2 regions of the Thalassospira sp. MCCC 1A02898 genome follow, and region 2 is predicted to be linked to the other one. Evidence: riboswitches for the same ligand, from Rfam matches in the RefSeq annotation. Region 2 holds a riboswitch; the other holds the start of a gene.
What was found. A riboswitch is a leader RNA that binds a small molecule or an ion and turns the genes downstream of it on or off. The one in region 2 is predicted to bind glycine.

Region 1: linked by a shared signal. The riboswitch ahead of AUQ41_RS15290 (L-serine ammonia-lyase) and the one ahead of gcvT (glycine cleavage system aminomethyltransferase GcvT) in region 2 are both predicted to bind glycine.

Annotation. Positions count from the first base shown of each region.
Region 1 covers NZ_LPXK01000012.1:186,761-191,161, forward strand. The annotation lists gene fabG (3-oxoacyl-ACP reductase FabG) at 1-128, shown strand, start outside; gene AUQ41_RS15285 (dihydrofolate reductase family protein) at 211-744, opposite strand; gene AUQ41_RS15290 (L-serine ammonia-lyase) at 907-2,346, opposite strand; glycine riboswitch at 2,416-2,537, opposite strand; glycine riboswitch at 2,540-2,645, opposite strand; gene gpmI (2,3-bisphosphoglycerate-independent phosphoglycerate mutase) at 2,919-4,401, shown strand, end outside.
Region 2 covers NZ_LPXK01000011.1:110,166-114,566, forward strand. The annotation lists gene AUQ41_RS11505 (homoserine kinase) at 1-784, opposite strand, end outside; gene ispH (4-hydroxy-3-methylbut-2-enyl diphosphate reductase) at 830-1,777, opposite strand; gene AUQ41_RS11515 (hypothetical protein) at 2,034-2,591, shown strand; glycine riboswitch at 2,695-2,793, shown strand; gene gcvT (glycine cleavage system aminomethyltransferase GcvT) at 2,964-4,076, shown strand; gene gcvH (glycine cleavage system protein GcvH) at 4,151-4,401, shown strand, end outside.

The sequences.
Region 1 (4,401 bases), on a different contig from region 2:
TCGAGGATATCGCCAATGCTGCCCTGTTCTTTGCATCCGATGAAGCGGCCTATATCACCGGCCAGCAGATCGTGGTCGATGGCGGGCAGATCCTGCCAGAATCGCTTGAGGCACTTGAAGAGATCTAAGCCTTCATCCTGCGCCAAAAACGGCACAGGAACACAAAGCCCGCATCCGGTTCACCAGATGCGGGCTTGTTTGTTTTCGGGCTTAGGCCAAACCGTATTGGCTGCGCACGACGCCGGAATTGTACCGTTCGGACGCCAGAAGACGGGGTTTGATCCCCCCGGCGTCACGCCCGAACAATGAAATGCCGGACCCCAGCACTTCCGGGATGGTAAAGATATCAAGCTGATCGGCGAAACCGCCAAACAGGAACTGTGTGACCACACTGCCCCCGCCGACGACCCAGATATCACCATCTGCCGACCGCCGGTCGCGCAATTGATCGACCAGTTCGATGATACTCCCGCCATAGGCCTCAGTATTGGCAGGCCGATCTTTGGGCAGTTCGCGTGAAGTCAAAACGATTGTGCGGCGGGCCTCATAGGGCCAGTCGCCAAATTCCATCACCTGATCAAAGGTGTTTCGCCCGATGATCAGCGTACCGACGGAGTCCAGAAAGTCATCAAAGCCGAACTCGGCCGGGTCATATTCCCCCAACCAGTCCACCGCACCATTAGCACGCGCAATGAAGCCATCCAGACTGACCGCGATGTAAATGCGGAACAGTTTTTTGCTCATGTCTATGTCCAACCGATATTGGGGTCTTTGCCCCTATTTTTAGTCGGCAAATCATAGCAAAACACCAACCGCAAGTCGCAAGAAACAAGAACAGAAAACCGCCTAATTTACATTGCAGATGTCAAAAATCCCGGTTTTCCGCCCTATTCTTAAGAGTTGGGATCAGCACTCGACCACGTTGACATTGACCGCAAGACCACCCTGACTGGTTTCCTTGTACTTGCTTTGCATGTCGAGTCCCGTCTGGCGCATGGTCTCGATCACCTTATCAAGCGACACGGTATGCTGGCCGTCACCGCGCAATGCCAGACGCGCAGCATTGATCGCCTTGACCGCGCCCATGGTGTTGCGTTCGATGCAGGGCACCTGCACCAGACCGCCAATCGGATCGCAGGTCAGGCCAAGGTTATGTTCCATCCCGATCTCGGCAGCGTTTTCGACCTGTTCGGGCGTTCCGCCCAGCACGGCACACAGCGCACCGGCCGCCATTGAACAGGCAACACCGACCTCGCCCTGACAACCAACTTCGGCCGCCGAGATTGAGGCGCGCTTTTTATAGATCGATCCGATGGCCGCCGCGGTCAGAAGGAATTCACGGATTTTGTGCTGATTGGCGTTGGCACCGAACTTTTCGTAATAACGCAGAACGGCGGGAATAACGCCGGCCGCCCCGTTGGTTGGTGCGGTCACTACCCGCCCGCCTGCGGCGTTTTCTTCGTTCACGGCTAGGGCATAAAGATTGACCCAGTCAATCACCGTCAGCGGGTCACGCAGGCCGGCTTCGGGCTTTTCGGTCAGTTCCTTGTAAAGGTTCGATGCCCTGCGTTTGACATTCAGGCCACCGGGCAAGATACCGTCGGTTTTGATGCCACGATCAATGCAGCTCATCATCGCTTCATGAACGCGATCAACAAAGGCGATGGTTTCATCAGAGCTGCGCCAGCTTTGTTCGTTCTCCATCATGATTTCCGCGATGGAGCGCCCTTCGCGCTTGCATATTTCCATCAGCTCATCGGCGGACGAAAACGGAAATGGCAAGGTGATGTTATCTCCGGAATATTCCGCACCGTGATCGTCACTGGATACGATAAAGCCACCCCCGACCGAGAAATATTCCTGGGTATGGATTTTCACGCCATCATGGTCAAAGGCGGTAATCCGCATGCCATTGGGATGCTGCGGCAAGGTTTCGGTGAAATGAAACACCAGATTGGTATCGCGATTAAACGCAACCGGATACTGCCCGTAAAGCTGCAACTGGCTGGTTTCATCTATCGCCTTCACAGTCGGCACGATATCATCAGGATCGATATTGCGCGGGCGCTTGCCATTCAGGCCCATGATCACCGCGGTATCGGTTGCGTGCCCCTTGCCGGTCAGGGCAAGCGATCCATAAAGATCAACCACGACACTGCCGGTCTTTTGCAAAAGATTGCGCGCCTCAAGTTCAAGGCAGAAACGATATCCCGCGCGCATCGGGCCAACCGTATGCGAACTCGAAGGACCGATACCAATCGTGTAAAGGTCAACAACCGACAGGTTGACGTCATGTTGGGATTTCTTTTGCGATCCCGAAGATGGATCGGTCGCGGGATTTGTCATCAAGGGCCTCCTTCACGGCTCAATAACGCGCTTGTTTTCGCGCTGTTTACGAACCGGTGTTTTTGCCCCCTCTGTCCCTTGACCTGAGATTATCCGCCCTGCCCGATCAAGATCGGCTTGGGGCGTTCATCCTTCGGTGGAAACCTGACCAGAGCTTTCTCCCAGGCGCTTTTTGGTTTCTCTCTCCAGAGCCTCTTCCGTGACGGTCCATCTGCCTGAGAGTGTTTATGAGGCATTGCTCCTTCGGCGCCGCACATCATGCAAATCGCGTGATATCCGAACTCTCCCGTCACGGTGCGAGATAACATTTCTGCCACCTCAGAGGTTCACCGTCAGATTGAACACTATCTGCGTCTTTAGACACTGTCAAAAGAACTGGTTTGCATCTGCAAAATTTTCTGCGGCAGATGCTGTTAAGCAACGGTAATCGTGCTAAATTGCCCGGGTAATTGATGTACCTGTCGTGTGCGAAGACTGACCCACCCTGTCCGCATGGCGGGATTGATGGCGAAAGAGCCCGTAAGTCACCATATTTACGGGACATTCAGCCTTTTCCTTTATCTGTGGGGTTTATGAACGTGACTGTATCGAATTCCGTAAAGCGCCCGCGCCCTGTGGTGCTGTGCATTCTGGACGGCTGGGGTTATCGCGAAGAAAGCAAGGACAACGCTGTCGCCCTTGCCAACACGCCTGTCTGGGATGACCTTTACGCCAACAATCCGACCGGGTTCCTCAAGGCCTGTGGTCTGGATGTTGGCCTGCCCGAAGGTCAGATGGGCAACTCGGAAGTCGGTCACATGAACCTGGGTGCTGGCCGTGTGGTCATGCAGGAACTGCCCAAAATTGACGAGGCGGTCAAAACCGGCAGCATCGCCGATACCGACACCGTCAAAAAGATCATTGCCAAACTTTCCGATTCCAAGGGCGTTTGCCATATCGCGGGTCTTCTGTCCGAAGGCGGGGTGCATTCCCATCAGGCCCACATGGCGGCCCTGGCCAAGATCATTGCGGGTGCAGGCGTGCCGGTGAAAATTCACGCCTATCTTGATGGCCGTGATACCGCACCGAAAAGTGCCGCCAAGTTCCTTGAGAAATTCCGCGCCCTGATTGGTGATGCCAATGTTGAAATCGCCACCGTCACCGGCCGTTATTACGCCATGGACCGCGACAACCGTTGGGAACGTGTAAGCCAGGCCTATTTCACCATGGTTCAGGGCAAAAATTACGCCGATGGCCGCAGTGCTGACAGTGCGGAGGCCGCGATTGCCAACGCCTATGAAGCCGGCACCACCGATGAATTTGTTCTGCCGACCGTGATTGGCGATTATGACGGCATGAAGGATGGCGACGGCCTTCTGATGACCAATTTCCGGGCGGACCGCGCACGTGAAATCCTTGCCGCCCTTTGCGCACCGGAATTTGACGGCTTTGATCGCGGCACGCCGGTCAAGTTCGCCGTTCAGGCCGGGATGGTCGAATATTCGTCCGAACATGCCAAATACATGGATGCGATCTATCCGCCGCAGACCCTGCCAAACATCTTTGGCGAAGTGGTTTCCAAAGCCGGCATGAAGCAGCTTCGCATCGCCGAGACCGAAAAATACCCGCACGTTTCGTTCTTCTTTAACGGCGGCGAAGAACAGGTATTCGAGGGCGAGGACCGCATTCTGGTCGCGTCTCCCAAAGTCGCGACTTATGATCTTCAGCCTGAAATGTCGGCACCGGAAGTGACCGAAAAACTGGTCGCTGCCATCAAGTCGGAAAAATACGACACCATCATCCTGAACTTTGCCAACCCGGACATGGTCGGCCATAGCGGCATTCTTGAAGCCGCAATGAAGGCCGCAGAAGCGGTTGATACCTGCCTTGGCAAGGTGATTGACGCAATCAAGTCGGTCGGCGGCGTTGCCTTTGTTACCGCCGATCACGGCAACTGCGAAGTGATGGTCGATCCGGAAACAGGTGAACCGCACACGGCACATACACTTAATCTCGTTCCGACCATCCTTGTTAACGGTCCGGAAGGGGTAACATTGGAAGATGGTCGTTTGGCCG
Region 2 (4,401 bases):
CGTCCGAAAGTGGACGGACCTTGCTGTAATGCGACAGAAGGTTTTTGGCCTTGGTCACATTGAAGCTGTTATCGGGTTCAAAGCACCAGGCATTCATGCAAATGGCAACGTCGTAGCAAAACAGATCATTACACGCGAAGTAGAAGTCAATCAGCCCGGAAACGGCTTCCTTGTTTGGAAAGAAGAAGACGTTATCGGGGAACAGATCCGCGTGAATGACGCCTTTGGGCAGGGCGTGCGGCCAGTTTTCCTCTAGAAATGCGAGCTCTTCGCCAATCATCTTGCCAAGGCCGGGTTCGACATCGTCGGCATGTTCCGCGCAGCTGTCAAAAAGCGAACGCCATCCCTTGATGCTCAGCGCGTTTGGCAGGTGCATTTCGAAATCCTGACCGGCTGAGTGCAATTCGGCCAGTGCGGCGCCAACCCCGGCACAGTGATGGGGTTGAATGCGTCTGGGCGACATGCCCTGCAGGAAGGACGTGATGGCGGCCGGGCGACCACAAAGGCGCCGCAAGGCAACACCGTCCTTGCCGTGGATCGGCGTCGGGCAATTCAGTCCCTTGGCCGACAAGTGATCCATCAGGCCAAGATAGAAGGGTAGATCATCGGGATTTACCCGCTTCTCATACAGGGTCAGGATATACGGAGCCTTGGTCGTCTGAAGGAGGAAGTTGGTGTTTTCGACGCCTTCTGCGATCCCCTTGAACGATACCACGTCACCGATATCGTATTCGGCAACAAAGCGGGAAATATCTTCGTCTGAAACGTCGGTATAGACGGCCATGAGTTCTATCGTCGTCCTGATCTGAAAATAAGCATGTCCGCAGACCTAGCTGGCAAGCTGACGCGGCAGTTTGAAGGTGACATTCTCGTTGGTCAGCGTGATTGTCTCGACCGTCACGTCAAAGCGTTCCCGGCAGGCATCAATGACTTCCTCGACCAGGATTTCAGGTGCCGACGCACCGGCAGTGATGCCAAGGCTTGAAATACCGTCAAGCTTGGACCAGTCGATATCTTTTGCCCGTTCGACCAGAACCGACCGTGTGCAGCCTTCGCGTTTGGCGACTTCGACCAGACGGTTGGAGTTCGATGAGTTTGGCGCGCCAAGGACCAAAATTGCATCGGCCTTTTCCGCGATCAGTTTGACTGCATGCTGGCGGTTGGTCGTGGCGTAGCAGATGTCTTCCTTTTTCGGTACCGCGATTGACGGGAAACGCCGTTGCAGGATTTCAATGATCTTGGCAGTGTCATCAAGTGACAAGGTCGTCTGGGTTACGAAAGCCAGATTTTCCGGATCGCTGATTTCGATGGTTTCGGCGTCTTCTTCGGTCTCGACCAGGGTCATGCTGCCGGGTGGCAACTGGCCCATCGTGCCGATGACTTCGGGATGACCGGCATGACCAATCAGAAGAATATGCTTGCCGTCAGCGTGATGGCGTTCCGCCCCGCGATGGACCTTGGAGACCAGCGGGCAAGTCGCATCAAGATATTCAAGTTTGCGGGTTTCGGCCGCCTCGGGCACGGATTTCGGGACACCATGGGCCGAAAAGATCACCGGCACGCCATCGGGAACGGCATCAAGTTCGTCAACGAAAACGGCACCCATATCGCGCAGGCGATTGACCACGAATTTGTTATGCACGATTTCGTGGCGGACATAGACCGGTGCACCATATTTTTCGAGCGCCTTTTCGACGATCTCGATGGCGCGATCAACCCCCGCGCAGAAACCGCGCGGATTGGCAAGAACGATCCGAAGGCTGGCTTTGTCAGACATGATACAGGTCCGGCTTTCCCAATTGCGTGCGGGCGTTGCCGACGCATTTTTCAAACATTCACGTTACATAACCTGCCTGATCATGCGGTGCAATGACTCTGGGGTAAATGGTCGGTGCGGGTTGGCCGAATTTTTGACGTTTTACACCGCCCAAGGCCGTTCAAGCGGGTTGTGCCGACATCCGCGACAGAATAGACTGCGCGCGGGCCGGTCGTCGCGATGCGGCCCGAAAACATTTGGTTTGATAGAGGCTTGGATGACAATCGGTAACGGACTTCGGCGCGTTTATGCATTGGGTATGGTCTCGCTTGGTGGATTGCTAAGCGCATGCGGCGGTGGCAACCCGTTCGAAGAACAGCCGGTCCCGGTTTGTCCGGCGGCCTATCTGCCAAAGGATACGGCAAAGCTTGTTCAGTTCAGTGGTGCTGGCCGCGACCTGACCGATGTGATCGTCGAAGCCGAATTTACCGGATACCTTGGTGATTGCGGCTATGACCTTGATGACAAGGAACTTGATGTCATCATCAGCCCGATCATTACCGCCGAGCTTGGACCGGCAGCCCAAAACCGTAACGTTCAATTCAAATATTTCGTCGCCCTGCGTGACCCGAACGGCACCTTCATTCAGAAGTCGGTGTTTGACGTTAATATGGCGTTTGCCGACAATCTCAACATGGCACGTATCCGTGACGAACAGGTCACCCTGTCGGTGCCGCTGGACGATGTCTGGACCGGTCCGGATTACGAAATCTATCTTGGTTTCCAGCTGAGTGCGGACCAACTTGAGTATAATCGCCGGTTCGGAACCGATTGATTTTATTCGGGTTTGTTTGTTTGAGACGCGGCAGGCCGATCATGCCCGAAAAATAGGGGCTGGTCGGTTTGCGCGGAAACCCGTATAACAGAAACATACCCAAATGATGCACGTGGGAGAGGCCGCAGTCCTTATCGGATGGGCGGACGCCGAAGGAGCAACCACCCCGGAAACTCTCAGGCAACAGGACCGCGTGGAGATGGGACTCTGGAAAGCAGGTGACCTGAATTTTTGATCAGGAACACCTCGCCGAAGATGTAAGCAGACCGGCTTCCTACCCCGGATGTGATTCTTTCAGGCTCCAAAGACAGAGGGGGAATGTGGTTGGCCACTGGTCGGCTATATTTCGCAACGATTGTCTTGGAGAACCTGATGGCGGATCAAGAATCCGAACTTCTAAAAACTGCCCTTTATGATTTGCATGAGGAACTCGGTGCCAAAATGGTGCCGTTTGCTGGCTATGCCATGCCTGTGCAATATCCGCTTGGTGTGAAGGGCGAACATCTTCATACCCGTGCGAAGGCAGGCCTGTTTGATGTGTCCCACATGGGGCAGGTGCGTTTGACCGGCGAGAACCGCGTGGCCGAGCTTGAAAAGCTTGTGCCCGGTGATATCGCCATCCTTAAACACGGTCGCACCCGCTATTCCGCATTTACCCAGGACGACGGCACGATCCTTGATGATCTGATGATTACCAATGCGGGGGACAGCCTGTTTCTGGTGATCAATGCGGCCTGCAAGGACGATGATATCGTTCACATGCGCGCCAATCTTGGCGATGGTGTATCGCTTGAAGAAATCGATGACCGTGCGCTTCTGGCACTTCAGGGTCCGGATGCGGCCAAGGTTCTGGCACGCTTTGCACCATCGGTTGCCGATCTGAAATTCATGAGCTTTGCCGAAATCGACATCGCTGGCAGTCCGTGCTTTGTGACCCGTTCGGGTTACACCGGCGAAGACGGCTTTGAGATTTCTGTGCCCAACGCCGATGCCGAGGCGCTTGCACGCAAGCTGCTGGCCGAGGACGAGGTCGAGGCGATCGGCCTTGGCGCACGTGACTCACTACGCCTCGAAGCGGGCCTTTGCCTGTATGGTAACGACATTGATACCACCACGACCCCGGTTGAAGGGGATCTGAACTGGATCATCAACAAACGTCGCCGGGCCGAGGGTGGTTTCAAGGGCGCGGATGTGATCCTTGATCAGCTTGAACACGGTGCGGATCGCAAACGTGTCGGCATCAAGCCCGAAGGCAAGGCACCTGCACGCGAACACACCCAGATTTTGAACGCAGATGGCGAAGACATCGGCGAGATTACATCGGGCGGGTTTGGCCCGACCGTCGATTGCCCGATTGCCATGGGGTATGTCGCGATTGAATTTGCCGAACCGGGTACCAAGGTCGATCTTATGGTGCGTGGCAAGGCGCGCCCGGCCGAGGTGGTCGAACTTCCGTTCGCGCCGCATCGTTATTACCGCGGCTAAGAACCAGAATTTATCATAGAGAGAGCGGCGCTACGCTGCATTGGCACTGAATTGATCAACAGGGACAATGGAAAATGACTAAGAAATTTTCGCAGGAACATGAATGGATCGAGCTTGAAGACGGTGTGGCAACCGTTGGCATTACCGATTACGCGCAGCAGTCGCTGGGCGATATCGTGTATGTCGAGCTGCCGGAAGTTGGCAAGAAACTGACCAAGGATGGTGACGCGGCGGTTGTTGAATCGGTCAAGGCCGCCAGCGACGTTTACGCCCCGCTCGATGGTGAAATTGTCGAGGTCAATGAAGAGCTCGATGACAATCCTGC